Regions from separate parts of the Caballeronia sp. M1242 genome, predicted to be linked through region 2. Evidence: riboswitches for the same ligand, from Rfam matches in the RefSeq annotation. Region 2 holds a riboswitch; each other region holds the start of a gene.

Region 1 (10,537 bases), on a different replicon from region 2:
TGGTCTTGCCTTGGTGCGACGCGCTCGCGCCGATGAAGAGTGCGGGGCAGGAGGGCATGAGGTCAGTACTCGACGCCACGTTGCGCCTTGACGCCCTGCTCGCGATACGGATGCTTCACGAGCCGCATTTCCGTGACGAGGTCCGCCAGTTCGACGAGCGCATCCGGCGCATGACGCCCCGTCACGACGACATGCAGCATCGCGGGGCGCGCCTTCAAAACATCGAGCACTTCGTCGAGCGGCAAGTACTCGTACTTGAGCACAGTGTTGAGCTCGTCGAGCACGACCATCTGATATTCGCCGCTCTCGATCATGCGCCGCGCTTCGTTCCAGCCTTTGCGCGCGGTCGCCATGTCGGCCTCGCGGTTTTGCGTGTTCCATGTATAGCCGTCGCCCATCGTCACGAAATCGCAATTGGCGACCGCGCTCAGAAAATCGCGCTCAGACGTATGCAGCGCGCCTTTGATGAACTGAACGACGCCGAGCTTCATGCCGTGCCCGAGCACGCGCACGGCCATGCCGAAAGCGGCCGTGGTCTTGCCCTTGCCATTGCCTGTGTTGACGATCAGGAGACCCTTCTCGTGATCGGCGGCGGCCTGCTTCTTTTCGTGGCCTTCCTTGCGACGCTGCGTCATGCGCAGATGCGATTCCGTATCGGTTTTCATGGGCTCTTTCAGGCTTTCTTCGTTGCTATGGCGACGGTCACGTGACCGTCGATCATCTTCGGCGCCACAAGCTCTCCGCCATCGCTTGCGAGCAGCGCGCTAGGCTCGCACACGCCCTCGGCGGGCATGAGCGCGAGCTCGTCCGCGCGATAAAGGCGCAATGGCAGGGCATGACGCTCGCAGAAGACACGCAAGCCGGCTTCGTCGTGTTTGATGTCGATGCTCGCGACCACCGCGATGTGCGCGAAGGTGAGTTCCGCTGCTTGAAGCGCACGAAGCACGGCCGCTTCAATCGCATCGGCGCTTACGCCGCGTTTGCAGCCGATGCCGACGGCGAGATGGCGCGGGCTCACGCAAGGAAGCATCATCGAACGAATGGACGGAATGCGTGCGCCGCGCATGCGTCCCTCGCGGATGGCGGCGTTCGGCGAAGGCATCACGATGGCGAGATGCGCTTCGTCCCCTGCGCTGGCCGGTATCCGGGCTTGCGGCCGTCATCGCGCAGCCTTCCCACCGTGAACGGGCAGTGGCCGTGTGCGCCATGCGCGATATCGTGCAAGCCGATACCGCCGGTCGCGTACCGTTGCGGGGACAGCACAGGTTGGCGAGCGCTTGCATGATCGTGAAGACGCCGCTTCCTGTTTCCCGTTTAACTGCGCGTTTCGTGTGAACGCGCGAGCACCAGTCGCGCGCCAACGATACCACATGCCCCCGCTTTTCGGCGGCGCTTTCCTTGACGCTCCTTCGTGAGGAGCCTAGACTTCACGCAGTTCTGGTGCCCGCGTGCGAGCTTCTTTCGCGCGCAGTTAAACGGGAAGCAGGAAGCGCATCGCTCCATCATGCGATCGGACGCGCGCCAACCTGCGCTGCCCCCGCAACGGTAAGCGACCGGCGGTATCGGCGAGTACGATATCGCGCGTTGCGCACGAAGCCACTGTCGGTACACGGCAGGAAGGCTGCGCAACGAGGTCCCAAGCCCGGATACCGGCCAGACTTTCGCAGGGCCCACGCCGCGGGGATGCGGCATGTCCCATGATCCATCAGTCGTGCGCTTTTTCCCGCAGATCTCGCCGGCGATACCTTCCTCGCGCGACGCACGCACGACGCACGCATACACGAGCCACGGAGCGACGATGCAAACCCGCAAGATACCCGTCACGGTCGTGACCGGCTTTCTCGGCAGCGGCAAGACCACCTTGATGCGCCACATCATGTCGAATGCGCAGGGCTTGCGCCTCGCTGTCATCGTGAACGAATTCGGCGAGCTCGGCATAGACGGGGAAATCCTGAAGGGTTGCGGCATCGGTTGCGACGACGAAGCCGGGTCCTCGGAGCGCAATCTCTATGAACTCGCTAACGGGTGCCTGTGTTGCACGGTGCAGGAAGAGTTTTATCCGGTGATGGAGCAGTTGCTGGAACGCCGCGAGCGCATCGATCATGTGTTGATCGAGACGTCGGGCCTCGCGTTGCCGAAGCCGCTCGTGCAGGCATTCAACTGGCCGTCCATCAAAAATGCGTTCACGGTCGATGCCGTCATCACGGTGGTCGATGGTCCTGCCGCCGCAAGCGGACAGTTCGCCGTGAACCCCGCAGCGGTCGATGCGCAACGCAAGGCCGACCCGAACCTCGATCACGAATCGCCGCTGCACGAGCTATTCGAAGATCAACTGTCCTCGGCTGATCTCGTGATCGTCAACAAGACCGACCTCATGGACGCCGACGCACTGCGCCGCGTGGAAGCGCTCGTGCGGCCCGAGATTCCGCCGCAAGTGAAGGTCGTGCCCGCGCAAATGGGCAAGCTCGATCTGCATGCGCTGCTCGGTCTGCAATCGGCGTCCGAGGACAGCATTCATCTTCGCCACGATCATCACGGTTCTGCCGACGACGAAGGCCACGTGGACCATCACCATGACGAATTCGATTCGGTCGTCGTCGAAGGACAAGTGGAATCGCGCGAACAGGCCATTGCGGCGTTGCAGGCGCTCGTGGAGAGTCACACGATCTATCGCGTGAAAGGGTTCGCCGCGCTGCCGGGCGCGGGCATGCGTCTCGTGGTGCAAGGCGTGGGCCGGCGCTTCGACAGCTATTTCGACCGGCGCTGGAACGAAGGCGAAGCCGCGAGCCGCTTCGTGCTGATCGGAGAAGACCTCGATCGTCAAACGCTGCAAATAGCGTTGAACGCGGCGCTGGCGAACGCGCTCGCGCAGGCCTGACGCGATGCATCTGTTACGCACGACGCCCGGAGGTTTTGTCGATGACGCGGCAGGCGTCATGCGTATCGAGCAGACGCGCGCACCGATCGTCGTGCTGAGTTCGGCGGATACCACGCTCGCGCTACTTGCAAGCGTGTTTCCGCGTCTGGAGCCGGGCTTTCCCGAAGTGCGGCTCGCGAATCAATCGTTTCTGCGCCAGCCCGCATCGGTCGACTTCTATATCGACGATGTATTGCGTCATGCGCGCGTCGTCATCGTCGATCATCTCGGCGGTGAATCATACTGGCCTTATGGCATCGAGCGAATCGTGGCGCTCGCCGAGCGCGAGAAGCAGATGCTCGCCATGTTCTCGGGCGATCTCACCGAAGACCCGAACCTGATCAGCAAGAGCACCGCGGAGGCCGCGTTCTGCCGCGAGTTGTCGCGCTATCTGCGCGAAGGCGGCGCGGGCAATGCCGAGGAATTTTTGCGCGCGATCGGTCATCGCGCGTTCGGCTTCGGTCGCGCGCCGCAAGCGCCGCGTCCGCTGCCTGTCGTGGCCATCTATCATCCCGAGCGCGACATCGCCGCAATCGACGACTGGCGCGCGCGATGGACCGAAGGCGCGCCCGTCGTCGCGATCCTGTTTTATCGCGCGCATCTGCAAGCGGGCAACACCGCTGTATTCGATGCGCTCATCGAAGCGCTCGAAAAGGAAGGGCTGAATCCGCTGCCGATTGCGATCGCTTCCCTCAAGGAAAGCGTGAGCCGCGAAGTGATCGCGCGCTTGTGCATGGAGCATCGCGCATCGCTCGTATTGAACACGACTGCGTTTGCAGCAAGCGTGATCGGCGAAAGCGAAGACTTCGACATCGCGGGCGATGCGCCCGTCCTGCAAGTGATATTGAGCGGCGGCAATCGCGAAGACTGGGAAAAGGACAACCACGGCCTCAATTCGCGCGATGTAGCGATGCATGTCGCGCTGCCCGAGGTCGATGGCCGCATCATCACGCGCGCGGTCAGCTTCAAGGGACTCGCGTATCACTGTGCGCAGACGCAAGTGGACGTGGTCCGTTATCAGGCCGATGCCGAACGCGTGCGCTTCGTCGCCGAGTTGAGTCGCCGCTGGTGCAAGCTGCGGCATACGCCCAACCACGAGAAACGCATCGCGCTCGTGCTCGCCAACTATCCGGCGAGCGAAGGACGCATCGGAAACGGCGTGGGACTCGATACGCCGGCATCCGCGATCGGCATCCTGTCGATGCTCGCCCGCGAAGGCTATCGCGTGGGCGAATTGCCGGAGAGCGGCGACGCGCTCATCGCTGCGTTGACGCGAGGCGTGACGAACGATCCCGTGGTTCGCGATATGCGGCCGGCGTTGCAAAGCCTCTCGCTCGACGACTATCTCGACGCTTATCGCGCGTTGCCCGCCGATGCGCGCGCCGCGCTCGAAAAGACGTGGGGCGCGCCGCAAGACGATCCGACATTGAGGCGCGGCCGCTTCATGATCGCGGGCTATCGCTGCGGCGACGTGTTCGTCGGCATTCAGCCGTCGCGGTCGCGCGAGCGTAACGACTACGCGAGCTATCACGATGCCGAACTCGTTCCGCCGCACTCCTATCTCGCGTTCTATTTCTGGCTGCGCATGCGCTTCAACGCGGACGCGCTGGTGCATGTCGGCAAACACGGCAATCTGGAATGGCTGCCGGGCAAGAGCGTCGCGCTGTCGGCATCGTGCTGGCCTGATCTGATTCTCGGCCCGATGCCGCATCTTTATCCGTTCATCGTCAATGACCCGGGCGAGGGCAGTCAGGCCAAGCGGCGGGCACAAGCGGTCATCATCGATCATCTGATGCCGCCGCTTACGCGCGCCGAGAACTATGGTCCGCTGCAAGACCTCGAACGGCAAGTCGATGAGTACTACGAAGCATTGATGGTCGACGTTCGACGCGCGAAGCTGTTGCGCAAGTCCATACTGGCGAGCATCGTCGAGAACAAGCTGCACGAAGAACTCGGCCTCGATGCCCCGCGCGATACATCGGGAGAAGACGCGTTGCTCACGCGCGCCGATGCTTACCTGTGCGAGCTGAAAGAAGCGCAGATTCGCGATGGGCTCCATGTTTTCGGCGTGTCTCCGGAAGGTGTGCACCGACGCGATACGCTGCTTGCGCTCGGGCGTTTTCCGATCGGCGACGGTCAGGGCGCGAATGCAAGTCTGATCACTGCGCTCGCACGCGACCTGCAATTAGGCGACGACTTCGATCCGCTCGACGCCGACTGGGCCGCGCCGTGGCAGGGACCGCGTCCGCAGGCATTGCAGTCGATGAGTGATGCTCCCTGGCGTCATCACGGCGACACGCGCGAGCGGCTGGAATGCCTCGCCATGCAACTTCTTGAAGGCGAAGCAACTGCGCCCGGTCCGCATACGCAACGCGTGCTGGAACGCTTGCATGGCGATCTGCTCGCGCGGCTGGATGCATGCGGACCGCAAGAGTCGCTGCAACTGAAACGCGGCCTCGAAGGCCGCTTCGTTCCGCCGGGGCCGAGCGGTTCGCCATCGCGCGGCAGACCCGACGTGCTGCCGACAGGGCGTAACTTCTATTCGGTCGATACGCGAGCATTGCCGACGCAAGCGGCCTGGTCGCTCGGGCTCAAGTCGGCAAACATGCTCGTCGAGCGGCACGTGCAGGACCACGGCGATTATCCGCGTGCCATCGGTCTGTCGGTGTGGGGCACCGCCACCATGCGCACCGGCGGCGACGACATCGCGCAGGCGTTCGCGCTCATCGGCGTGCGGCCGAAATGGGCGGCGGGCAGCCATCGCGTCACCGACTTCGAGATTTTGCCGATCTCCATTTTCAACCGGCCGCGCATCGACGTGACGCTGCGTGTATCTGGCTTTTTCCGCGATGCATTCGCGAATCTCATGCATCTGTTCGATGCAGCCGTGCAGGCCATCGCGGAACTCGAAGACGAGCCGGAAGACGTCAATCCGATTCGCGCGCGTATTCTGCGTGAGCGCGATGAGTTGATCGGACGCGGCATCGATGCCAAGGAAGCCCGGCTGCGTGCCGGCTGGCGCGTGTTCAGCACGAAGCCGGGCGCGTACGGCGCGGGCTTGCAAGAACTCATCGACATGAAGCAATGGGAAACCGATGCCGACCTGTCCGCCGCTTATCAAAGCACGGGCGGCTATGCTTATTCGCAGGCCGGCGATGGCGTCGAAGCGCGTTCGACCTTCGGCGCGCGGCTCTCGACACTCGATGTGGTGCTTCAGAATCAGGATAACCGCGAGCACGACTTGCTCGATTCGAACGACTATCACCAGTTTCAGGGCGGAATGATCGCGGCGGTGCGTTACTTGGCGGGCGTGCAGCCGCAGGCGTACAACGCGGATCACAGCAACCCCGCCGCGCCGCGCATGCGCACGCTGAACGAAGAGATCGCGCGTGTCGTGCGCTCGCGCGTGGTCAATCCCAAGTGGATCGACGGCGTGAAGCGGCATGGCTACAAAGGCGCGTCGGAACTCGCCGCGACGGTCGACTATCTCTTCGGTTACGATGCCACCGCGCGCGTCGTCTCCGATCATCAATATGCGCTGGTCACGGATGCCTACGTGAACGATGCCGGTACGCGCGAATTCATCGCGCGGCACAACCCGCACGCGCTCCAGTCGATCTGCGAGCGTCTGCTCGAAGCGATGCAGCGCGGGCTGTGGCAGGAACCCGGCGACTATCGGCAGTCCGTGACGCAACATCTGCTCGATGTCGAGCAGCAACTCGAAGGCCGACAGACTTGAACGAAACCTCATTTTTTCCCGCGTTTCCTTTCACCGCGCTCGTCGGGCAAGCGCCATTGCAGCAGGCGTTGCTGCTCGCGGCTGTCGATCCGTCATTGGGCGGCGTGCTCGTGAGCGGGCCGCGCGGCACGGCGAAATCCACGGCGGCGCGCGCGCTCGCTGAACTCTTGCCGGAAGGGAAACTTGTCACCTTGCCGCTCGGCGCGAGCGAAGAGCAACTCATCGGCACGCTCGATATTCAAAGCGCGTTGCGCGATGGCGGCGTGAAGTTTTCGCCGGGCTTGCTCGCAAAAGCGCATCGCGGTGTCCTGTATGTCGACGAAGTGAACCTGCTGCCGAATCCTCTCGTCGATCAACTGCTCGACGTGGCGGCGAGCGGCGTGAATATCATCGAGCGCGACGGCATATCGCATCGGCATGACGCGCAGTTCGTGCTGATCGGCACCATGAATCCGGAAGAGGGAGAACTGCGCCCGCAATTGCTGGATCGCTTCGGGCTTGCCGTCGAACTTGCGAACTGCTTCGACGCCGACGTGCGCCAGCGGATCGTCAAGGCGAGACTCGCATTCGATTCGGACGCCGAAGCATTCCGCGTGCAGCACGCGGATAATCAGGCGGCGCTTGCCGAACGTATTGAAGCGGCGCGCGCGGCGCTCGACCAGTTCGATTTCGATGACGTCGTGCATGCGCATGTGAGCGAGCTGTGCATTGCGGCCAATGTCGACGGCCTACGAGCCGATCTCGTGATGCTGCGCGCGGCGCGTGCGCTCGCGGCGCTGGAAGGCGCGGAATACGTCGAAACGAAGCATGTCGATTGCGTGTCCGATGCGGTATTGCGGCATCGCCGGCGCGAGCCTGACGTGTCCTCTCGTGAATCACAGCGCCCGGAAGGCAGCGCGAATACCGCGCAAGGCGGCGACTGGGGTTACATGCCGCCGGAGCCCGTCGGCATCGCGAAGGTCAAGCAGGTCAGGCCGCTCGCCGCAAAAAAAGCCTGAGCCATCGAAGGCCCGACGCCGATGCGAACGCGCATCGTCTTCGATGGCAGGAGGCGCGTTCGCGTGGGCGAGAACATGGGCGTGAAGGGCTCGCTACTGCATCGGTCGACTGGATGGCGACGCTGCGCGCCAAGCGCAACGCACGCTTCGATGCCGGTCACTTGCGCTATCGACGCGGCCACGGCGAAGCATCCGCGCTGCATTGTTTCGTGCTCGATTGCTCCGGCTCGATGCTCGGCGGCGAACGCCTCGCGCGCGCGAAGGGCTTGCTGATCGCGCTGTTCGACCGTGCGTATCGCGAACGTGCGGAGGTCGCGCTGGTGTGCTTCGGCGGGGGACGCGCGGAAGTGCGTCGTCAGCCGGGCACGGCGCATTGGTTCAATGACCGCTGGATCGCGCCGATTGGTGGCGGAGGCGGCACGCCGCTCACGCTCGGGTTAGCGACGGCATCGACGGTACTTGCGCGGGCCGCGCGTCGCAAGCGGTCGCAACGCCGCTGGCTGTGGCTGTTGAGCGATGGACGCACCAACGAACGGCCCGCGGCGCCCGCGCTGGCGGACCGTATCGTCGTGGTGGATTTCGAGGAAGGACGCGTGCGGGTCGACGGGGCGCACGCGCTGGCGCTCGACTGGCGCGCGCAGCATATACCCGCCCAATCGCTTCAATACGAGCGAGGCGTATAGACCCATTCGCCGTTGCCGATCACGCGCGTCTTCGACGATCCGACGATCACCATCGTTCGCATATCGACGAGACCGCCGTGCAATTCGCCGAGCGTCACGACGCGCACCGTTTCCGCTGGACGTCCCACATCGCGGCCAAGCACGACGGGTGTAGCAGCGTCGCGATACTTCCGCACGATGTCGATTGCGCGATCGAACTGCCAGGGTCGCGCCTTCGATAGCGGGTTATAGAACGCCATCGCGAGATCCGCTTCGCTTGCATGCCGGATGCGATACTCGATCACGTCCCAGGGCTTGAGGTTGTCCGATAGCGACAGCACGCAGAAGTCATGGCCGAGCGGCGCGCCCGCGCGCGCGGCCGTTGCGAGCGACGCGGACACGCCCGGCACGATAGCGAGTTTCACGGCGGCCCATTCGGCATGCGTCGCGCGCCCCTCGTCGAGCGCTTCGAGCACGGCGGCAGCCATCGCGAAGACGCCGGGATCGCCCGACGATACGACCACGACCTTGCGCCCTTCGCTCGCGAGTTCGAACGCATGGCGTGCGCGCTGCAACTCCTCGCGGTTATCCGTCATGTGGATGCGCTGGTCTGCGCGAAACGGGCCGGCCATGCGTACGTACGTTTCATAGCCGAGAACGTCCTGCGCCGAAGCGAGCGCGGCTTGTGCGGCCGGCGTCATCAAGTCTGCGCTGCCGGGGCCGAGCCCGATGACCGTCAACGTGCCACGCGCGCGACCGATGGACTCCACGTCGAGAGGCGTGTGAGCCACGCTCAACGCGATTCCGTGGGCGCGAAGCGCGTCATTAGGCGGCTGTTCGCTGCTGAAGCGAAGGGGCACGTCGAGCGCGTTGGCGGCATCGCTGAGCGCATCGAACGTCATGCTTTCTGTCGGTGCGACCAGCGCGGCCAGCGCAAGCGGCGAGAGTCCGTGGTCGCGCAATGCATGATGAACGCGTTCAGCAATCGCATCATCCGGCGCTTCGATCCATGCGGCCACGCAACGCGGATGAATCATGAGACTGCTCTCGTCGTTCATCACATGCGGCGTGACGCGCACTGCAAGGCGCGCGTCCGCTGCGCGGGGCAAGTCGGCCTCATCGAGCCACGGTGCATGGCCTTCGATGCGCGTCGTTTCGCCCGCGAGCAGGTCGGACACGAAACGCTTGCCGCGCTCCATATCCGCCAGCGCGTAGCCATCGGGCGGCGCGAGCAGGCACATGCCGAAGCGCAGTTCGCCGCTCGTCGTGATCGCGGGCATGACATCGAGCGCCGCGCCGATCTCGCGCGCGAGCACATTCACGCCGCTCGTGCCACCGAGCAGCGGCACGACGGCGCTGCCATCCTGCGCGACCGCGAGCACCGGCGGCTCCGCGCATTTGTTCGTGAGACAAGGCGCCAGCGAGCGAATGACGATGCCCGCCGCGCACAGCGCGACGATAGGCGTGGCTGCCAGATAGAGCGCTCGCACGTGCGCGCCGAAATCGTCGAAGGCGATATCGGCATCAACCCGATTGGCGAGACCATGCACGAGCGACCCGGGATAACGCGCCTGAATGCGGCGCGCGACAGGAAGCGCGCTCTCGCCGAGCACGACGATCGCAATCGATGACGCCGCGTTCATGCCTGCCATTTCTTTCCCGGTAGGACGAGCAGCGAGAAATAGGGCGACGCCATCGGATCCACTTCATCGAGCGGCACGATCCGTTGATTGGCCATCGTCGCGCGCTCGACATAAAGCGCGCGCTTGTCCAACCCGAGATCGGTGAGCACGCGCCGCACTTTATCGAAGTTGCGGCCGAGCTTCATCACGACGGCAGCATCGGATGCTTCGAGCTTGCACTTCAACTCGTCTTCCGGCAGCACGCCGGACAGCACGCAGAGACTCTGATTGCGATAAACGAGCGGCACGCCGAGCACGGACACGCCGCCCAGCATCGAACATACGCCGGGCACGACATGCGCATCGAAACGTCCGGCGAGACGGTCGTGCAGATACATGTACGAGCCGTAGAAGAAGGGATCGCCTTCGCAAATCACGGCGACATCGCGGCCCGTTTCGAGATGATCCGCAATGGCGAGCGCGGCTTCATCGTAGAACGCGCTGATGATCGTCTCGTAGCACAGCGGCGGTTCGAGCGCTTCAGTCGTTACCGGATACACGAGCGGCAGGCGCGTCTGCGCGTCGTCCAGATGCCCCTC
Region 2 (10,537 bases):
GGTCGATATCGTTCCACGCGCGGCCTTCCCATGCGCCGAAATGCAGTTCGGAGAGCCGCGTGTCGATGCGGGCCGCGCCGAGCGCCTCGGCCAGCAAAGCGCATCGACGCAAAGGACTCGTGTGCCATCCATCGACGCATGCGGGAACATCGAGCGAACGCATGCGCGCGTCGATTTCATGCGCCGAAGCGCGCGCATCGCGGGCAAGCGGCACATCGGTTTGCCCGTAGCACGTGCCTTCATCGACCGCGACGGCCGGGTGACGAATCAATACGAGGTCCATGCGAGCCCGACGAGATAGATCGCGATTTCGAAAACCTGCTGCGCGCAGCCGAGGCAATCGCCCGTATAACCACCGATGCGCCGCACGAAGTACCGCCCCGCGACCGCGCGCAGCAACCCGAGCACGGCAATCGCGACGCAGGCGAACGTCCAACCGAAGCACAAGAGCCACGGCAAACCGAAGAGCATCGCGGTCGCGAAGGACATCGCGCTCATGCGCTGCGCGACCGGCTTCGCCTTGCCTTCGGCGCGCACGTAATCGAGCGTCAGGAGATAGCTGATCGCGAACGCACGGCTTGCGGCGTGCGCCGCGATCATCAGACCTACTGCACGCATCGGCGACAACGCGGCGAGGCTTTGCCATTTCAGCGCAAGCGCGATGACGAGCGCAATCGCGCCAAACGCGCCGATGCGCGAATCGTGCATGATGCGCAGCACGTCGTCGCGCGTGTAGCCTCCGCCGAAGGCATCGGCGCAATCGGCGAGTCCGTCTTCGTGGAAAGCGCCGGTGAGGGCAAGCGTCGCGGCCATCGAAAGCAGCACCGCAATGCCTGCGGGAAACACGCGCAGCGCGGCGAGATACACGAGCGCCGCGACGCCGCCGACCATCGCGCCGACGAGCGGAAAGTAGCGCGCCGCCGCGTTCAGATAGTCGCGCTCGAAGCCGACCCAGCGCGGCACCGGCACGCGCGTGAAATAGCCGAGCGCGGTAAAGAAATAGCGCAGTTCGTCGAGCGGCCGGTTCATGTCAGGCTTGTTTGTTCGAGACGCCCGCCGCATCGAAGCTCGCCATCTCATCGACGAAAGCCACGGCCGCGCGCAGGATCGGCAGCGCCAGCGCCGCGCCCGTGCCTTCGCCCAGACGCATGTCGAGTTGCAAGAGCGGCGCGGCGTTCAGATGCGCGAGCATGCGCTGATGCCCCGCTTCGTTCGATGCATGCGCGAACACGCAATACTCGCGCGCGTCCGGCGCGATTCGCGACGCGACGAGCAGCGCGGACGTCGCGATAAAGCCATCGACGAGAATGGTCAGGCGCGCTTCTGCCGCCGCGAGATACGCGCCCGTCATCATCGCGATTTCGAAGCCGCCGAACGTGGCGAGCGTGTCGATCGCGTCGCCGCTCGCCGCATGGGATGCGAGCGCGCGCCCGAGCACGTCGCGTTTGTGCGCGAGGCCGCGATCGTCGAGGCCCGTGCCACGGCCGACGCATTCGTCGATAGGCAGCGCGCACAAGCGGCTCATCAGACACGCCGCCGCCGACGTGTTCGCAATGCCCATTTCGCCGAAGCCGATCACGTTCGTCCCGAGCGACGCGTGGTGTCGCACGCGCGCCGCGCCCCGCGCGATGCCTTCGAGCGCCGTCTCGCGCGACATGGCCGGTTCGCGCGCGAAGTTGCGCGTGCCGAGACCCAGCGACAAGCGCTCGTAGCCGTGATCGACCGGAATCGGCGTCGCGACGCCCGCATCGACCACTTCGAGCGCCATGCCGACCGAGCGCGACAACGCATTGATCGCCGCGCCGCCCGCCAGAAAATTCGCGACCATCTGCGCCGTCACTTCCTGCGGATACGGGCTCACGCCTTCGGCCGCGATGCCGTGATCGCCCGCGAAGACGATCATCGCGGGACGCTCGATGCGCGGCTTCGTCGTCTGCTGGATCAATCCCATTTGCAGCGCGAGCGTTTCGAGCCGGCCAAGGCTGCCGGGCGGCTTCGTCTTCATGTCGATGATGCGGCGCAGCTCCGGTTCGATGCTGCGATCGAGCGGGCTAGGCTTGGGCAGCGCGTGGGCAGTGGACATCGGCGTTCCTCGTCAGAAAGGGTGAAGCGAAGGCACGAGCGCTTCGTGCTCGCCATCGCGGATCAAGACCAGCGGATAGCCGAACGCCGCGCTCGCGCGCGCGGGCGTCAGCACGTCGGCGACAGGACCGACATGCGCGCCGCCCTTGCCGTCGAGCAAGAGCGCATGCGTGGCGAAGCGGCGCGCGAGATTCAGGTCGTGGCACGAAAAGACGATCGCGCGTCCCTCGTCGCGCGCGGCGGCGGCGAGCGCATGCAGGCAGTCGATCTGATGATGCAGGTCCAGATGCGCGAGCGGTTCGTCGAGCAGCAAGAGCGGCGCTTGCTGACACAGCGCGGCGGCAAGCGCCACGCGCTGCCTTTCGCCGCCCGACAACGTGAGCACGTCGCGCGAAGCCAGGTCGGCGAGACCGAGCGCATCGAGGGCGGCATGCGCGGCGGCGCGGTCGTCTTCGCTCTCCCAGCCCCAGCCCGTCAGATACGGAAAGCGGTTGAGCAGCACGGTGTCGAGCACGGTCGCGCTGAAGGCATCGTGCGTGCTTTGCGGCATCAGCGCGCGTTCGCGCGCGAGGTCCGCCGCGCGCCACGACGCGAGCGCGCGGCCGCCGAGCGTGATCGCGCCCGAGGCCGGCTTCGCGAGTCCCGCGAGCACGCCGATGAGCGTGGTCTTGCCCGCGCCGTTCGGCCCGGCGATACACCAGACTTCGCCCGCCGCGATGGTCGCAGAGAGGCCATCGACGAGCGTTCGGGCGCCCGCGCGCAACACGAGATTGTCGATCGAGAGCGGCTTCATCGCGGCCTTCGCAGCAGCATCCACAAGAACATCGGCACGCCGATCAGCGCCGTGACCACGCCGACCGGCAACTGCGCCGGCGCGATGACCGTGCGCGCGGCGAGGTCCGCGCTCATCACGGCGAGCCCGCCCGCGAGCGCGGCGGCAGGCACGAGCATGCGCTGGTCGTTGCCGAACGCGAGCCGCAGCAGATGCGGCACCACGAGCCCCACGAAGCCGATAGTCCCCGCCGTCGTGACGGCCGCCGCCGCCGCGAGCGATGCCACGAGATACACGCGCAGCCGCACGCGTTCCACCGGCACGCCGAGCGAACGCGCCGTGGCTTCGCCGCGCAGCAGCACGTTCAGTTGCGGCGCGCACGGCACGATCAACGCGAGCGCCACGCCGAGCGCGACCATCGCGGGCCACGGCGTCGATGCGCCGTTGAGGTCGCCGGTCAGCCAGAAGATCATGCCGCGCAGCCGGTTCTCGGGCGCCACGCTGAGTATCAGCGTGATGAGCGCGCCCCAGCCCGCCGCGACCACGACGCCCGTGAGCAAGAGCCGTGGCGATGCGTCCTGTTCGCCGTGCCACACGTGCGTGCGCGCGAGTCCGAGCACCAGAACGATGGATGCGAGCGCGCCCGCGCACGCGGCGAGATCCACGCCCCACCACGGCATCGACGCGAGCATCGCCGGAAGTGCGAACGCCGCCGCGCCGCCGGAGACGCCAAGCACGTAGGGTTCAGCGAGCGGATTGCGCAGCAGCACTTGCAGCAGCGCCCCGGCGAGCGCGAGCAGCGCGCCCGACGCGAAGCCCGCGAGCGCGCGCGGCAATCGCAGGTTCAGCACGATTTCATCGGCGATATCGGGCGTGGCCGCATGCGCATGCAGCAGCGCGGCGATGGCGCGTGATGGCGGCAGCGCGACGCTTCCGAGCGCGAGCGACGCCGCTAGCACGCCAAGGGCCGCCGCCGCGAGCGCGAGCCAGATCGCGGCGGCGCGCGTTGCGTGCATCGCCTTCATCGGGCGGCGCGCGTCAGCGGCGTGGCTCACGACGGATGCCAGCCGATCGTGACGTAAGCGCCGCGACGCGGCGTGTTGTACGAGTAAGCCAGTTCATAGTTGCGGTCGAACAGGTTATCGATGCGCGCATTTACGTACCACGACTTCGTGATGTCGTATTGCGCCGAAAGATTGACGACGCCGTAGCCCGCGAGCGTGGAATCGTAATCGCTGCGCGCGCCGCTCACGATCCACTCGCCGCCCACGCGCCAGCGCCCGATCGACCGATGCGCCGACAGCGACGCAAAGCGCCTTGCGCGACGCGTGAGGTCTTCGTGATTCGTCTCGTCGACGGGGTTCTGGAACGTCACGCTCGCGCGCACGTCGGTTGCGCCCACGTGTCCCGCCCACGATCCCTCGACGCCCTGCACCTTCGCGCGCCCGACGTTCTGCGCGGTATAGAAGCCGCTGCTGTCGCCCACGTAGTCGATCAGATTCGAATAGCGCGTCTCGAACGCCGTCACGCGCACCACGCCGATCTGGTCCGATGCGTACTGCAACGCGGCCTCGGCCGAATGGCTGCGCTCCGGCTGTATCGACGGATTGCCGCTGAACGGATAGTAGAGATCGTCGAAGCTCGGCGCGCGAAACGCCGCCGCGTAGCTCGCGCTCGCGCGCCAGTGCGAATCGAAGTTGTACGTGTAGCCCAGATAGTAGCTGTTCGCGCCGCCGAAGTCGGAATACTGGTCGCGGCGCACGTTGGCCTGCACTTCGCTCGGACCGAAGCGGCCGACATAGCCCGCGAAGACCGAGTTCACATGCCGGTCGGGCGCGCTGAACTGGTCCGAATCGAGCGACTGGTCGAGATGCTCGTAGCCGAACATCAGCTTGTGCGCCTCGGTGAGGCGGAAGTCGTTTTGCCACAGATACTGATGATTCTCCGAGTCGAAGCGGCTCGTATAGACGCCGTTGTGTTCGATGTTCGCGCGGTCTTGCCCCTGCGCGACGGTGAAGTGCGTCGTCCAGTTGTCGGTGAGCTTGCCGTTCGCGAATACCGACGCCGAGCGCACGCGATCATGCGATTCATTGAGATCGGTCGGCACGCCGTACGGATCGTCGAAGCTGTTCACGCCGTTCGATTGCAGAAAGCGCACGCCTGCGTCCCACTTGTCGCTGAACTTGTGGCGCAGCGTCGCGGCGACGCTTTCGTTCAGATAACCGTTCGCGTTCGGATTCGCGGCGGGCGCGAGCGCGGGATCGATCGCCGAGAAACCGTCGGTCTTCTCGCGCGAGACGTTCACGCTGAACGTGGTGCGGCCCTCGGCATCGAGCGCGCCGTCGACGCCCGCCGACTGCCGCTGCGTGTGATAGCTGCCGTATTCGGCTTCGAAGTGAAAGCGCGGCGGATGTGCTTCGCCCTCCTTCGTGAAAATCTGCACGACGCCGCCGATCGCGTTCGATCCATATAGCGCCGACACGTTGCCGTTGACCACTTCGACGCGGCCGGTCTGATCGAGCATCAGTTGCGACAACTGCGCCGCGCCGAGCGACACCGATTCAACGCGCACGCCGTCGATCAGCACGAGCGACTGCGTCGACGACGCGCCGCGTATGAACACGCCCGAGGTCGCGCCCGGCCCGCCGTTGCGCGTGATCTGCACGCCGGGCGCAAGCGCGATGAGCCCGAGCACATCGTTTGCATTGCTGTCGGCGATGTCCTGCGCGTCGAAGAGCGTCGCCTGCGGGATGGAATCGGCGAGCGGTTGCGCGCCGCGCGTCGCCGTGACGACGACGGGCGCGAGTGTCTGCGACGGAGAATCGGAATCGGCGTGCGCGACCTGGACAAGCGGCGCACTCGCGGCGGCGCACATCACGACGCGCGCCGCGCGACGAATGAGGCCCGACGAAGGCAAGAGCATGGGTGAAGCGTTTCCGTTGGAGACTGGCGCGTGCCCCGCTCCCCGCGAAGTCTGTGCGCGACGCACGCGCCGACTTGCAAAGCATCGGCGCGCTGGACGATTGGCCGGTATCCGGGCTGGCGACGCATCGTCCCGCCTTCCCGCGCTTCGAAGCGCAGTGGCGCCGACACGTTTCTTGCAGTCGCGAGTCCGATGGCAAACGACCACGGAGCAACACGAAGAAACGCGCGAGGGACGACTTGCAACTTGCGTTGCGGTCGCTTACCGTTGCGGGGGCAGCACAGGTTGGCGAGCCGCGCGAGGCGAGACAGCGCTTCCTGTTTCCCGTTTGACTGCGCCGCAAGAAAGGCGGCGCGAGCACCAAAAGTGCGGCAAGTGTAGGAGCGCGCATGGGGGCCGTCAAGAAGGCGCGCGCCCGTCATCGCGAGGCTTGAGCGACGAGCGAGCAACGAGCAAGCGTCGCCATCCGCGCATCCGAGTGCGTCACGCGCGGCCATTCCGCACATGAATACGCGGCGATGCGCGCAAGATCGCGTGTTGTTACGTCTCGAAACGAGACAATTATCGGAAGCACCGTTGAACCGCGCTAAAATGCCAGGTCTTTAGAGGACGCAGCACATGCTCAACGAACTCGAATCACTGTCAGGAAACATCGGCCGGCTGATCAAGATCAGCGAGCGCCACAATCAGGCGCGTCTCGCGCTCGAAGCACAAATCGAACAGCTGCGCGCCGATTACGCCGGCGTTCAGGCCGAACTCGCGCAGGTTCGCCACGAGCGCGACACGCTGCAAGGCGAACGCGATTCGCTGTCCGCGAAGATCGACGACGCGCAAGTGCGCCTCAACGCGATCCTCGAAAAGCTGCCGCGCGGCAAAGCGCATCATGCCGAAAGCGACAATCAGCTCGATCTTCTGAACGCCGAATCCAGCGCGTCGCGCGAAGCGCAGCACGAACATGCGCACGCGGAAGAAGTGCACGGCGAGCACCATCAAGGAGAGAAGGCATGACGACCACGCAGATCGAAGTATCCATTCTCGGCCAGCAGTATCGCCTCGCGTGCTCGCCGGAGACCGAGGCCGCGCTGCGCGAAGCCGTGGCCCGCGTCGATGCCGAAATGAACAAGGTACGCAACGCAAGCAGCGTGCGCGGCACGGACCGCATCGCGGTGATGGCCGCGCTTTCGCTGGCGTCCGAACTGCTCAAGCTGCAGGAAAGCGTGCGTCACGGCGAAGCGTTCCCCGCCGAGGAAATCCGCCGCACCATGCATTCGATGAACGAGCAGCTCGGCGCGGTCATTGCGCAATATGAAGCGCACTGAGCGAAGCGCACTGACGGTCATGCGCTGATCTAATCAGCGTTGCGGTATCCATCAAAAAAAGATACCGCGAGAAACGCAGGCAAGGGCTGCAAGGACCAAACGTTTGGTGTACAGTGAGGTCTCCCTGCCTGGTACGCCAAGGTCATATATTCCTTGAACCAATGCTACATTGGCACGGTTGCGGAACGTTGCAGCACGGGCGCGCGCGTCACTCTGTCTGATGTACCCGAAGTGTTGCTTACCGCGACCAATCTTGAACCCAGGTTCAGGATGCCGGCCTAGCGGCTGAGGCGGGGACCTTATTTCTGGAAGCACGAACGGCATCGGTTCTTACCGGTGCCGTTTTTGTTTGCATCGCCCAAAACCGCACGCACACTCCTTCACGCCGAACTCATGCGCTACTGGCTGATGAAGTCCGAACCGGACGAAGCGAGCATCGATCATCTCGCGCACGCGCCCAAGAAGACGCTGCCGTGGACCGGCGTGCGCAACTATCAGGCGCGCAACTTCATGCGCGACCAGATGCAGATCGGCGACGGCGTGCTCTTCTACCATTCGAGTTGCCCCGAGCCCGGTATCGCGGGAATCGCGAAGGTCTGTTCGACGGCGTATCCCGACCCCACGCAGTTCGATCCCAAGAGCGCCTACTACGATCCCAAGTCCAAGCAGGACACGCCGCGCTGGATGCTCGTGGATGTGAGCTTCGTGAAGAAGACGCGGCTCATTCCGCTCGCCGAACTGCGCGAGCATCCGGAACTCGCCGGCATGCAGGTGCTCGCGCGCGGCAACCGCCTGTCGATCACGCCGGTCACCGAGAACGAATGGCGCTTTATTACCGAACGCCTCGTCTAGAGCAGGAACTAAGGACTGGAGGCGGACGCCTAAGTGCGGTCGCGAATCACGCGACGCCTTGCGTTGGAGTCCTTCGATGATGAACAAGAAAATCGCCGCCGCCCTCGCCCTCGCGATGTCGAGCGTCACCCTCGCCTATTCCGCCTCCGTCGCCGCGCAGACGGTCATCGCCAATCCGCAGCCCGCGGGCGTGCTTTCGCTTTCGGCGCAGGCGAGCGCGCAAGTGCCGCAGGATGTCGTCACCATCACGCTCTTTTACGAGCAGGAAGCCGCCGATCCTTCATCGCTCACCGCGACGCTCAATCAGCGCGCCGAAGCTGCGTTGCGCGAAGCGAAGGGTGTCGATGGCGTCACCGCGAAAAGCGGCTCGTTCACGGTGTATCCGTCCACCGACCGGGACGGCAAGATATCCGCATGGCGTGGGCGCACGGAGATCGTGCTCGAATCGCACGACTTCGCGGCGGCCTCGAAGCTCGCGGGCAAGATGAGCTCGTCGATGCAAGTTGGCAACGTCACGTTCTCGCTGTCGCCGGAAGCGCAGCGCGCCGCGGAGCAGAAGCTCTCGACGCAGGCCATCGATTCGTTCCGCAAGCAGGCGCAAGCCGCCTCGCAGGCGTTCGGCTACAGCAGCTATTCAATTCGCGAGGTGAACGTCGGGCATAGCGGCGTGGCGCCGCGCCCGGTGATGATGATGCAGTCGCGCGCCATGGGCGCCGATGCCAAGATGGCCGCGCCGATGGCGCTCGAAGCCGGCACGACGACCGTGACCGTCGATGTGTCCGGCTCGGTGCAGATGGGCCGCTGACCGAGCGAGGCCAAGCGAACCCAAGCGGGACCGCAAGCGCGGCCCCGCGCGAAATCACGCCGCGTTCGCCGCCACGCGACGATGCCGCTTGTACGCCCACACCATCATGATGACGCCGGCGACGATCATCGGCAGCGAAAGCCACTGGCCCATCGAGAGGCCGAGCGCGAGCAGGCCGAGATAGTCGTCCGGTTCGCGGGCGAATTCGACCGTGAAACGCGCGAGTCCATAGCCAATCAAAAAGAGCGCGGAGATGGCGCCGACCGGGCGCGGCTTACGCGAGAACGTCCAGATCACGATGAATAGCACGATGCCTTCCAGCGCAATCTCATACAACTGCGACGGATGGCGCGGCAGCATGTGATAACGCTGGAAGATGTCCATCAGATGCCACTTCGCGTCGAGTTGCGGGTTCTTCGCGAGCCAGATGGCGTCGTCGTTCGTCGAGTTCTGGAACAGCATCGCCCAGGGCGCGGCCGGGTCGGTCACGCGGCCCCACAGCTCGCCGTTGATGAAGTTGCCGAGACGCCCCGCCGCTAGGCCGAGCGGCACCATCGGCGCGACGAAATCGGTCACTTGCAGCCACGTGCGTTTGCGCTGGTACGCGAACAGCACCATCGCGAAGGTCACGCCGAGAAAGCCGCCGTGAAACGACATGCCGCCTTCCCACACCTTGAAGATATCGAGCGGATGCGCCGCGTAATAGCTCGCCTTGTAGAACAGCACATAGCCGATGCGCCCGCCGAGAATCGTGCCGAGCACGCCGTAGAACAGCATGTCGTCGATGTCCTTCGCGCTCCAGCCTTGCGCGGCGACATACGGCAGCCGCAGCCGCAGTCGTCCGATGACGATGGCGGAAATGAACGCGACCAGATACATGAGGCCGTACCAGCGCACGGCGAGCGGTCCGAGGTGAATCGCGACGGGATCGAAATTGGGGTGAATGAGCATCGTAGAGTTCTAGAGCCAAGCGAAGTCAGGCACGAATCATAAAGCAGAGACGGCGGCGGCCCGCGCGCGCACGATCTCGATGAAGCCGGCGAGCACCGGGCTCACCTCGGCCGCGCGCCACACGAGGCCGGTTTCGACGACCGGCGCATCCGCCACCGGCCGCAGCGGTCGATACACCACGCCCGTGCGCCGCAAATGCCGCAGCGACTGCGGCACGAGCGCGACGCCCATGCCGGCGGACACGAGGCTCACGATGGTCTGCATCTGGATCGCCTCCTGCCCGATGCGCGGCGTGAGTCCCGCCGCGCCGTAGCAGCCCATAATGATGTCATACAAACCCGGCGCGAGACGCCTCGGAAACACGACAAGCGGCGCGGCGGCGAGATCGCGCAGATCGACGGGCGTGTCGGCCCATTCGGCCGTGCCCTGCTGCAATTGCTCGGCGGCGTCCGAGGACATCGCGACGACGAGCGGCTCGCGGGCAATCGCAAGATACGACAGCGACATCGCGTGCCGCGGCGGCAGCGGCGGAATGACGAGCCCCGCGTCCACGCGACCGGCGACAAGTTCTTCGATCTGCACGTCGCTCGTCGCTTCGGTCAGTTGCAGGCGCACGCCGGGATAGCGCGCGCCGAAGTCGCGCAGCAGCGCGGGCAACAGGCCGTAGTCCGCGGTGGACACGAACGCCAGCGACAGCACGCCCGCCTCGCCACGCGAAAGCGACTGCGCGAGCGGACGCAGCGCATCGGCGGCGGCGAGAATGCGCCGCACCTCTGGCAGCAGATCCTTGCCGACCGGCGTCAATTCGACGGTCCGTTTCGTGCGCGCGAACA
Region 3 (10,537 bases), on a different replicon from region 2:
CCTGACCACCACGGTCACGTTCAAGCTCGGCACCGATCCGGACAAGAACACGCAGCTCGTGCAGAACCGCGTGAATCAGGCGTTGCCGCGTCTGCCGCAAGACGTGCAGCGGCTCGGCGTGACGACCATCAAGTCGTCGCCCACGCTCACGATGGTGGTCCACCTGAACTCGCCCAACGGCCGTTACGACATGACGTATCTGCGCAATTACGCGCTGATCAACGTGAAGGACCGGCTCGAGCGCATCGCCGGTGTCGGCGAAGTGCAACTGTGGGGCTCGGGCGATTACTCGATGCGTGTATGGCTCGATCCGCAAAAGGTCGCGCAGCGCGGCCTGACGGCGACCGATGTCGTCAACGCCATTCGCGAGCAGAACGTGCAGGTCGCGGCCGGCGTGATCGGCGGTTCGCCCACGCTGCCGAACGTGCCGCTGCAACTCAACGTGAATGCGCGCGGCCGCTTGCAGAACGAGTCGGAGTTCCGCGATATCGTGCTGAAAACGTCGCCGGACGGCGCGGTCACGCATCTCGGCGACGTCGCGCGTGTCGAACTCGCGGCATCCGAATACGGCTTGCGCTCGCTTCTCGACAACAAGTCGGCCGTGGCCATCGCGATCAATCAGCAGCCTGGCGCTAACTCGCTGCAAATCTCCGACGAAGTGCGCAAGACGATGAAGGAACTGCAGGCGGACATGCCCGCGGGCCTCGAATACCAGATCGTCTATGACCCGACGCAGTTTGTGCGCTCCAGTATCGAAGCCGTGATTCATACGCTCGCCGAAGCCATTGCGCTCGTCGTGCTCGTGGTGATCGTATTCTTGCAGACGTGGCGTGCGTCGATCATTCCGCTTCTCGCGGTGCCGGTATCGATCGTGGGTACGTTCTCGCTGTTGCTCGCGTTTGGTTTCTCGATCAACGCGCTCTCGCTTTTCGGCATGGTGCTCGCCATCGGTATCGTCGTGGACGATGCGATCGTGGTGGTCGAGAACGTCGAGCGCAACATCGAAGCGGGCTTGTCCGCGCGAGAGGCGACGTATCAGGCCATGCGCGAAGTGAGCGGGCCGATCATCGCGATTGCGCTGACGCTGGTGGCCGTGTTCGTGCCGCTCGCGTTCATGTCCGGCTTGACCGGCCAGTTCTACAAGCAGTTCGCGATGACCATCGCCATCTCGACGGTCATCTCCGCGTTCAACTCGCTGACGCTGTCGCCCGCGCTGGCCGCGCTGCTGCTCAAGGGTCACGACGAGCCGAAGGACTGGCTCACGCGCGGCATGGATCGCGTGTTCGGTGGCTTCTTCCGGCGCTTCAACGCGGTGTTTCATCGTGGTTCCGAGTCGTACAGCAAGGGCGTGAAAGGCGTCATCAACCGCAAGGCGATCATGATGGTGCTCTATGCGGTGCTGCTCGGCGGCGCGGTATTGATGGGCAAGATCGTCCCCGGCGGCTTCGTGCCCGCGCAGGACAAGGAGTATCTGATCAGCTTCGCGCAGTTGCCGAACGGCGCATCGCTCGACCGTACAGAAGGCGTGATCCGCGAAATGAGCGCCATCGCTCTGAAGCAGCCGGGCGTGGAAAGCGCGGTGGAGTTTCCGGGCTTGTCAGTGAATGGCTTCACCAATTCGTCGAGCGCGGGCATCGTGTTCGTCACGCTCAAGCCCTTCAAGGACCGCGTGCATGACAAGGCGCTTTCCGCGAATGCCATCGCAGGCGCGCTGAATCAGAAGTACGCGGGCATCAAGGGATCGTTCATCGCCGTGTTCCCGCCGCCGCCGGTGCTCGGCCTGGGCACGCTCGGTGGCTTCAAGATGCAGCTCGAAGATCGCGGCGCGCTCGGCTATGCGGCGCTCGCCGATGCCACGCAGGCATTCATCAAGCGTGCATCGCAAACGCCGGAACTGGGGCCGACGTTCTCCAGCTATCAGATCAACGTGCCGCAGCTGAACGTCGATCTGGATCGCGTGAAGGCGAAGCAACTGGGCGTCTCCGTCACCGACGTGTTCGACACGATGCAGGTGTATCTCGGCTCGCTGTATGTGAACGACTTCAATCGCTTCGGCCGCGTGTATCAGGTGCGCGTGCAAGCGGATGCGCCGTTCCGCGCGAATCCGGAGGACATCGGCCTGCTGAAGACGCGCAACGCGAATGGCGACATGGTGCCTTTGTCGTCGCTCGTGAAAGTCTCGCCGACGTACGGCCCCGAAATGGTAGTGCGCTACAACGGCTATACCGCAGCGGACATCAACGGCGGTCCCGCGCCCGGCTATTCGTCGGGGCAGGCGCAGGCGGCGGCCGAACGCATCGCAGCGGAAGTGTTGCCGCGCGGGATCAAGTTCGAATGGACCGATCTCACGTATCAGCAGATCCTCGCGGGCAATGCGGCGCTGTGGGTCTTCCCGATCAGCGTGCTGCTCGTGTTCCTCGTGCTGGCCGCGCTGTATGAAAGCCTGACGCTGCCGCTCGCGGTCATCCTGATCGTGCCGATGAGTATCTTGTCCGCGCTGCTCGGCGTATGGCTCACCGACGGCGACAACAACATCTTCACGCAGATCGGCTTGATGGTCCTCGTGGGCTTGTCCGCGAAGAACGCGATTCTGATCGTCGAATTCGCACGCGAACTGGAAATGCAGGGGCGCTCCATCGTGCAGGCCGCGATCGAAGCCAGCCGTCTGCGTCTGCGTCCGATTCTGATGACGTCCATCGCGTTCATCATGGGCGTGGTGCCGCTCGTATTGTCGTCGGGCGCAGGCTCTGAGATGCGGCATGCAATGGGCGTCGCGGTGTTCTTCGGCATGTTGGGCGTGACGCTCTTCGGCCTGATGCTCACGCCGGTGTTCTACGTGATTCTGCGCAAGCTGAGCCGCACCGAACATGTGACGGACAAGCATGGCACGCATCCGCAGATGCGCGGTATCGGCGCTTCGTACGAGGCGCAATGAGGTCGATAATGAACAAGATGCCTATACAAAAATGGCTGGGTTTGCCCGCGCTGATGAGCGCGTTGCTGGTGGTCGCGGGATGTTCGCTCGCGCCCACGTATGAAAAGCCGGACGTGAACGCGCCGAGCGCCTATAAGGAAACGCCGACGCTCGCGCCTTCGGAAGCGGGCACCTGGAAGACCGCGCAGCCTTCGGAAGAGATGATGCGCGGCGAATGGTGGACGCTTTTCGACGATGCCACGCTCAACGATCTCGAACGTCAGGCGCAGGATGCGAATCAGAACCTGAAAGCCGCGGCGGCGCGCGTGAAGGAAGCGCGGGCGATCAATCAGACCGCGCGTGCTGGGCTCTTTCCGACGCTCGACGCAGGCTTCGGTCCGACGCGCGAGAAGTTCTCGCCCGCATCGCAGTTCCTGCCTCCGAACGCGAACGTTCCGGCGCAGACCTTGTGGCGCGCGCAGGCGAGCGTGTCGTACGAGGTGGATCTGTTCGGGCGCGTGTTCAATACCGTGCAGGCCGCCAACGCCGACACGCAGCAAAGCGAAGCGTTGTTCCGTTCCGTGCAACTCGCGTTGCAGGCGGATGTGGCGCAGAACTACTTCGAGCTGCGCGAGCGCGATGCCGAACTGGACGTGTACACGCGTACCGTGTCGCTGCGTGAAGAAGCGCTGAAGCTCGCGGAGCGACGGTTCGCCGAAGGCGATATCAGCGAGTTGGATGTGGCGCGCGCCAAGTCGGAACTCGCGACCGCGCGTTCGGATGCGATGACGGTGCAACGGCTGCGGGCGGCATCCGAGCATAGTCTCGCGGTATTGCTCGGCAAGACGCCCGCCGAGTTTTCGATGGCCGCTAATCCGCTCAAGCCTGTCACCGTGCACGTGCCGCCCGGCTTGCCGTCTTCCTTGCTCGAACGTCGCCCGGACATTGCGGCAGCGGAGCGGTCGATGGCGGCGGCCAACGCGCGCATCGGCGTGGCGAAGGCGGCGTTCTTTCCGTCGCTCACGCTGACAGGCTCGGGCGGCTTCGAGTCGGCTACGCTCGGCGATCTCTTCAACTGGTCGAGCCGCACGTTCTTGCTCGGACCGTTCGCGGGCACCATGCTGAACCTGCCGATCTTCGACGGCGGACGTCGCAAGGGCAATCTCGCCAATGCGCGCGCCATCTACGAAGAGGACGTGGCGAATTATCGCCAGCAAGTGCTCGTGGCGTTTCGTGAAGTCGAGGACAACCTGTCGGACTTGCGCATTCTGGAGACGCAGACGGCGACGCAAGCGGATGCGGTGAATGCGTCGGTACGCGCCGCGCAACTGTCGCGCAGGCAGTACACGGAAGGCGCGGTGAACTATCTCGACGTGATCGACGCGGACCGCACGGTGCTGCAATCGCAGCGCGCGGCGGTTCAGCTCGCGGGCGCGCAGGCGGTATCGACGGTCAATCTCGTTCGGGCTCTAGGCGGCGGCTGGGGCGATGCAATGCCCACGCCCGTGCCTGAACCGAGCCTCGCGCAGAAGTAATGCCAACGCACAAAGCCCCGCTCGGAGCGGGGCTTTTGTCATGAAGGCGATTGTTCGTCGCGAGGAACATATGTCTTCACCTGGCGCCCATTTATCCCGTGCGACGCGATCCCTAGAATCTCAATCATGGGAACGGGAGCGTGCAATGAGAGCTTTGATCGAAAGACAGCTATATCAACCGTCAGTGGTCCTGCCACTGCTTCTTCTAACGCGCCTGATGGTGTCGCTCGACTTCAATCTCGCGCAAGTCGCATTCGTGGTGCTGCTCAGAGGCTCGCAGCAGGTCTATCATTTCATGCATCAGGCGGCGCTGCGTCAGCGTGGCGGCGCGGCGGTGGAGCGCATCGCCTGCCGTCACTGCTGCTGAACTGACTCAATACACTTCGGGGACGTACATCGATTCCGGCACGGGCTGACGCAGATAATCGGGATTGAACACGCGCTCGGGCAGCGTGATCTGCGGGTGTTCGATCTCGTGATACGGCACCTGGCTCAACAGGTGATGAATGCAGTTGAGGCGCGCGCGCTTCTTGTCGACAGCCTGAACGACCCACCACGGCGCTTCGGGAATATGCGAGCGTTGCAGCATGACTTCCTTCGCGGCCGTGTACGCTTCCCAGCGACGGCGGCTCTCCAGATCCATCGGACTCAGCTTCCACTGCTTCAGCGGATCTTCGATTCGCGCCTGAAAGCGCACTTCCTGTTCGTCGTCGGTGATCGAGAACCAGTACTTGATGATCTGGATGCCGCTGCGCACGAGCATCTTCTCGAACTCCGGTACCGAGCGAAAGAATTCCTCATACTCTTCGTCGGTGCAGAAGTGCATCACGCGCTCGACGCCCGCGCGGTTGTACCAGCTACGGTCGAACAACACGATCTCGCCGCCCGCGGGCAAGTGCGAGACGTATCGCTGAAAGTACCATTGCGTGCGCTCGCGATTGTTCGGCGCGGGGAGAGCGGCGACGCGGCAGACACGCGGATTCAACCGCTGCGTGATGCGTTTTATCGCGCCGCCCTTGCCAGCGGCATCGCGCCCCTCGAAGATCACGACAAGCCGGTGGCCCGTATGAACCACCCAGTCCTGTAGCTTCACCAACTCGCCCTGTAGCCGGAACAACTCGCGGAAATAGGTCTTGCGAAGCTGCCGCTCTTCATCCGAGAACGCCGCTTCGCCATCGAGGAAGCGATCGTCGATTTCCATCTCGAACTCTTCGTCGTAGCTGTCGATCAGGTCGGCGTGAAAGCGGCGCTGCTTGTCCGTCGTGGTCATTGAATGCTCCATGTGCGTGCTATGGCGTGCTTCTTGTGTGCAGTGCGCGGGCGGCGCTGAACGCCCGATGGTGACGTTCCCGCATGGCAGTCGTGTGACACTGCCTTCCGCGTCATCTCGCGTCATTCATTGTATGAAGCCGCGCGCTTTATGACACGAGCCGCGCGGCCCTTAGAATGGTCGAGCGTTTGACGGCATCACGTTGGCACAACCATTCCAGAGGCGAACCGCACGATGATCGACACACCTGGCGCAATTCCCGTTTTCGACGCGGCGCAAACCGCGCGCCTTCTGCCTTACGACCGCTTGGCGGACACGCTCGCCGCGACGATGCTCGATTATGCAGCCGGCCGCATCGAGAGTCCTGAGCGAATGGTGGTCCCGCTTGCGCACGGCGGGGTCATGCTCTCGATGCCCGCGACGGCCGCCGACATTGCCATGCACAAGCTCGTGAACGTGTGCCCGGGCAATGGCGCGCGCGGCCTGGCGACGATTCACGGTCAGGTCACCGCTTTCGACGCCACCACGGGCGTGCCCCAGTTCATGCTCGACGGTCCCACGGTCACGGGTCGCCGCACGGCCGCGGTCTCCATGCTGGCGATACGCGCGCTGGCGGCCGACATTCCGCGCGAAGTGCTTGTGATCGGCACCGGAAAGCAGGCGGTGTCGCATGTGGAAGCGCTCGCAAGCCTGTATCCGGAAGCGCGCCTGTTCATTCTCGGGTCGCGTGCGGAGCGCGCGAGTGCTTTCTGCGCGGACCATGCCGCGCTTTCGCCGAACCTGATCCCGCTCGAAGGTCCGGCGATACCGGATTCCATCGACGTGGTGATTACTACGACCACCAGCAAGACGCCGGTGTACACGCTTGCGGCCAGCGCGGCGCGACTCGTGATAGGCGTAGGCGCATTCACCGCCGATGCCGCCGAAATCGCGGCCTCGACCATTCATGCCAGCGCCTTGTTCGTCGACGATCTCGCAGGCGCGCGCCACGAAGCGGGCGATTTCATCCTCGCTGGAATCGACTGGAACGTGGTGCGGCCACTCGCGACGGCGCTTGCATCGCATGAAAGACCCGACGTTCCGGTGGTTTTCAAGTCGGTCGGATGCGCGGCATGGGACCTCGCGGCCTGCCGCGTTGCGAGGGCAGTCTTGTCCGACCAGAGCCAAGCCGGGTGACAGGTGGAACAACCTTTGCTGTAAGTTTGCTCGATGACGATTGCGCAACGGCGCTCAAGCACTCCAGCGAATGAACAGATCAATGAACAGTCGAATCGACACCGACCGGGCGGCATGGCCGGCAGAATACCGAACCGCCCATAGCAACGACCTTGCGGTGGCGCGGGCGCCGGCGCCTTCTGTGCAAGGGCGCGCCGCGCCGCCCGCCGCTTATTTCATCTCCGTCCTCGAAATGGCGACCGGCGAGCAGCTCGGCAACGAGGAACGCGTGCGCGCGGTGGCCATGCTGGAGACGGAATTTGGCGCGGGACGGCCGCGTACGCTAAAAGAGGCGGTGCGCATTTGCGCCGCCGCCATCGATTTCTCTACCTTGCAGCGCATGGCGCGCGGAGCCAAGGCCTGATTCGAAGCGCCGAAAGCGGTCATGGCAGACGCTCTTTAAGCACATTCTTTCATCAACGTGTAAAAGAAACGTGCTACTTGACGGTCTGAATGACTTCGAAGCCTTCGAATTCAGGGTGCCCGAGATAGAGCTGGCGCGTCTCGCCGCCTGCGTTGCGATGCGCGGCGCGAAAGGCGTCGGACCGCGTCCAGTCTTCGAACGCCGCCCGATTCGCCCAGATCGTGTGGCTCGAATAGAGGACGTGATCGTCCTTGGCCGGGCCCTTCAGCAAATGAAATTCGACGAAGCCGGCGACGTCCTTGAGATGCGTGTCGCGGCTCGTCCATAGGCGCTCGAAGTCGGCTTCTGCGCCGGGCACGATCTTGAAGCGATTCATGGCGATATACATGTCGACGTTTCCCTTTGTGGTGATTGAACGAACGAAGGCTTAAGAGCGCGCCAGTTCGACTATCGTCGAAAAGCCGCCGAAGAACATGCGCTTCGCATCGAAAGGCGGCTCGCCGTGCTCCATCATCGCCTTCAGACGCGGGTCATTCATGACCTTTGCGTTGACTGCGTCGCGCTGCTCGCGCGATTCATAGAGTATCCACGAGAACGCAATCGTTTCACCTTCCTTCAATTGCACGCTCTGCGGGAATGAAGTGACTTTCCCGGGCTTCACGTCGTCGGCAATGCTCTCGACGAATTGCAGTGCGCCGTGTTCGAGCCATATCTTGCCCGCCTCTTCGGCCATGACGCGATACGCGTCGATCTTGCCGATGGGGACAGGTACGACGAATCCATCCACATAGTGCGCCATGTGAGCCTCCTTGAGCGGTATCGACAGCGTCATCCCGTCAATTGCATTGGAGCTTGAGCCGCGCGACGAAGTTCAGGCCACGGTCCAGACGCCGCGCTGTCTGTCATAGTCGAGCGTTATGGACGACAGGGGCGCGAAGTCCATCGCGAAGATAGATTCGAGCGGGTCGCCTCGCACATGCGCCAGTGCGGCTTTGACGACGATGGCATGCGTGACGATCAAATAACGTCCGGTGCGGGCATCGTCGTTCACAAGAGTTGCCAGCGCGTTCGCAATGCGTTCGGACAGCATCGCAATACTCTCGCCGCCGTGCGGCCGCGCGGCGACATTCGCGAGCCATGCGTTCATGCCTTCAGGGTCCTTCTCGGCGATGGCGCGTATCGAATGCCCGCGCCAGCGGCCGTAGTCGATATCGCTGAAGGCGTCGCACGTTTCGACGCTGCATGCTATCCATGCGGCCGTCGCGCGGGCAACGGGCGCGGGACTCGCGATCACGCGGCCGTCGAAGCGTGCGAAGCGCTGTGCAAGCGCCGCGCGGTCATCCCATGCAGGCGGCTCGTCGCCCGTCGGAAAGCGGGCGGTTTTCATCGCGTGCGTGGCGGCGTGGCAGAGAAGCGTGACGTTCAATGAAGGAGGCAATGGGCGCATCGTTGCTTTACTTTGCCCGCAATCGTCCTAGAATGGCAAGCTTGCAGTGCGAGGAAGCCGGTGCAAGCCCGGCACGGTCGCGCCACTGTAAGCGGCTTTCGTGAGAACGACGGTCCGCGAGTCAGACCCCGCTGCAAGCTCTTTCGTCTATTGGGACGCGCTTTTCCCTCGGAGAAAATCAATGAATGTCGCTCACGCGCCGGTTTATGCCGCCGCTTCTGCTTCGCCCGCCCTTGATGCGCCGGTGCCTATTCCGGTACGTGAAGTCGTGCCTTGGGCCGTGTTCATCGGCCTGATCCTTTTGATCGCTATCTATTTCGTCGGCGCGGAGCAGGGCGCGACGTCGATCTTCTCCGGCATGGTCGTTCACGAATTCGTGCATGACGGCCGGCACTTGCTCGGCTTTCCCTGCCACTAAGGGCGCGCCATGATTCGCAGCTTGTTGATACGCGGCATGATCGCGGGTTTCGTCGCGGGCCTGCTCGGCTTCGGTTTTGCGAAGATCGTCGGTGAGCCGTTCGTTGCGCAAGCCATCGCGTTCGAAGCAGAACATGCGCATGGACATAGCCATCAGGAGGCCACGGCTCATTCCCACGATCACGACGGCGACGAAGAGCTGGTGAGCCGGGACACGCAGGCGGGTCTCGGCCTCTTTACCGGCGTGGCAGTATTCAGCGCTGCGCTCGGCGGCATTTTCTCACTCGTCTTCGCGTTTGCTTATGGACGGCTCGGCGCATTGCATGCGCGCGGCACATCGGCGTTGCTCGCGCTATTCGGCTTCTTAAGCGTGGCGGTCGTGCCTTTCCTGAAGTATCCGCCGAACCCGCCTTCGGTCGGCAACGCGGCGACGATCGGTCCGCGCACCGCATTGTTCTTCGGCATGTTGGCCCTCTCCATCGCGGCAGCGGTGTTCGCCGTTGCGCTGCAAAGGCGGCTGCGCGTGCGGCGCGGCGAGTGGAACGCAACGATGATCGCAGCCGCTTTCTACATCGCGTCGATGCTGCTCGCGCAGTTCGCGCTGCCGCGTATCGAAGAAGTGCCGGCCGGCTTCTCCGCGTCGTTGCTCTGGGACTTTCGCGTCGCAGCCATCGGCATTCAGGTCATCATCTGGACAACGCTCGGGCTCGTGTTCGGCGCGCTCGCTGCCCGCGAACTCGAGCGGCCCGCATTGCGCAAAGTGGCGGCCGTCTAAGCGTTTTCTCGCGACAATGCCGCTTGCCTTGCGGGCAATTCATCCAATAGCGCGAGTTTCGCGGCATCGTCCATCGAACGGAACGACTTGATCTCTTCGCGGCTCCTGAAGCATCCCGCGCACAGACCGTGTGCGGGATCGATCTTGCATACGCCCGTGCAGGGCGAACCGACCGGCTCTTGCGACTTCGCGCGCGCAATGGTGAAGGCGAGGTCGATGATCGTCATAGCGATTCACCGCGAAAGAGCGCCGCGGCGACGGCCGGATTCGATGGCCAATACGCGTGCATATACGTGGCCGTGATCGGACCGTGGCGAAAGAGGGCTTCGCCTTCGGCGCCTGTCGTTGCATGCTTCGAAAACAGATGCGGCTGCATGGGTGTATCGAGCGTGGAGTAATGGAACGTGTGACCGGTAAGCGCGCCATGCGCGGTATCGAGCCTTTGCATTGCAAGACGCGCGAGACGGCGCTGCATGAAGGCGTTGCCGGGCAGAAGACCGAGCATTGCATGCTTCGTGCCTTCCACGTCCGTCAGCGTATCGAGCAGATACAGCATGCCGCCGCATTCAGCGACGACGGTTCTTTCACGCGCCACATGCG

What was found. A riboswitch is a leader RNA that binds a small molecule or an ion and turns the genes downstream of it on or off. The one in region 2 is predicted to bind cobalamin.
Region 1: another riboswitch for cobalamin. It lies ahead of cobW (cobalamin biosynthesis protein CobW); the one in region 2 lies ahead of JYK05_RS02920 (TonB-dependent receptor domain-containing protein).
Region 3: another riboswitch for cobalamin. It lies ahead of JYK05_RS16285 (CbtB-domain containing protein); the one in region 2 lies ahead of JYK05_RS02920 (TonB-dependent receptor domain-containing protein).

What each region holds. Positions count from the first base shown of each region.
Region 1 covers NZ_CP071130.1:615,717-626,253, forward strand. The annotation lists gene JYK05_RS16300 (cobyrinate a,c-diamide synthase) at 1-58, opposite strand, end outside; gene cobO (cob(I)yrinic acid a,c-diamide adenosyltransferase) at 63-665, opposite strand; gene JYK05_RS16310 (cobalamin biosynthesis protein) at 674-1,102, opposite strand; cobalamin riboswitch at 1,118-1,366, opposite strand; cobalamin riboswitch at 1,422-1,673, shown strand; gene cobW (cobalamin biosynthesis protein CobW) at 1,799-2,878, shown strand; gene cobN (cobaltochelatase subunit CobN) at 2,883-6,656, shown strand; gene JYK05_RS16325 (ATP-binding protein) at 6,653-7,654, shown strand; gene JYK05_RS16330 (VWA domain-containing protein) at 7,768-8,337, shown strand; gene cobJ (precorrin-3B C(17)-methyltransferase) at 8,316-9,959, opposite strand; gene JYK05_RS16340 (precorrin-2 C(20)-methyltransferase) at 9,956-10,537, opposite strand, start outside.
Region 2 covers NZ_CP071129.1:631,846-642,382, reverse strand. The annotation lists gene cobC (alpha-ribazole phosphatase) at 1-283, opposite strand, end outside; gene JYK05_RS02940 (adenosylcobinamide-GDP ribazoletransferase) at 268-1,029, opposite strand; gene cobT (nicotinate-nucleotide--dimethylbenzimidazole phosphoribosyltransferase) at 1,031-2,083, opposite strand; gene JYK05_RS02930 (ABC transporter ATP-binding protein) at 2,096-2,875, opposite strand; gene JYK05_RS02925 (iron ABC transporter permease) at 2,872-3,870, opposite strand; gene JYK05_RS02920 (TonB-dependent receptor domain-containing protein) at 3,906-5,777, opposite strand; cobalamin riboswitch at 5,862-6,157, opposite strand; gene JYK05_RS02915 (ATPase) at 6,396-6,785, shown strand; gene JYK05_RS02910 (cell division protein ZapA) at 6,782-7,096, shown strand; RNA gene ssrS (6S RNA) at 7,215-7,397, shown strand; gene JYK05_RS02900 (EVE domain-containing protein) at 7,490-7,948, shown strand; gene JYK05_RS02895 (SIMPL domain-containing protein) at 8,064-8,753, shown strand; gene lgt (prolipoprotein diacylglyceryl transferase) at 8,808-9,704, opposite strand; gene JYK05_RS02885 (LysR family transcriptional regulator) at 9,741-10,537, opposite strand, start outside.
Region 3 covers NZ_CP071130.1:604,316-614,852, forward strand. The annotation lists gene JYK05_RS16240 (efflux RND transporter permease subunit) at 1-2,935, shown strand, start outside; gene JYK05_RS16245 (efflux transporter outer membrane subunit) at 2,944-4,449, shown strand; gene JYK05_RS16250 (hypothetical protein) at 4,595-4,816, shown strand; gene ppk2 (polyphosphate kinase 2) at 4,823-5,719, opposite strand; gene lhpI (bifunctional Delta(1)-pyrroline-2-carboxylate/Delta(1)-piperideine-2-carboxylate reductase) at 5,954-6,895, shown strand; gene JYK05_RS16265 (hypothetical protein) at 6,978-7,298, shown strand; gene JYK05_RS16270 (antibiotic biosynthesis monooxygenase) at 7,372-7,686, opposite strand; gene JYK05_RS16275 (DUF1428 domain-containing protein) at 7,726-8,097, opposite strand; gene JYK05_RS16280 (histidine phosphatase family protein) at 8,170-8,745, opposite strand; cobalamin riboswitch at 8,773-8,896, shown strand; gene JYK05_RS16285 (CbtB-domain containing protein) at 8,927-9,163, shown strand; gene JYK05_RS16290 (CbtA family protein) at 9,173-9,937, shown strand; gene JYK05_RS16295 (DUF1289 domain-containing protein) at 9,934-10,164, opposite strand; gene JYK05_RS16300 (cobyrinate a,c-diamide synthase) at 10,161-10,537, opposite strand, start outside.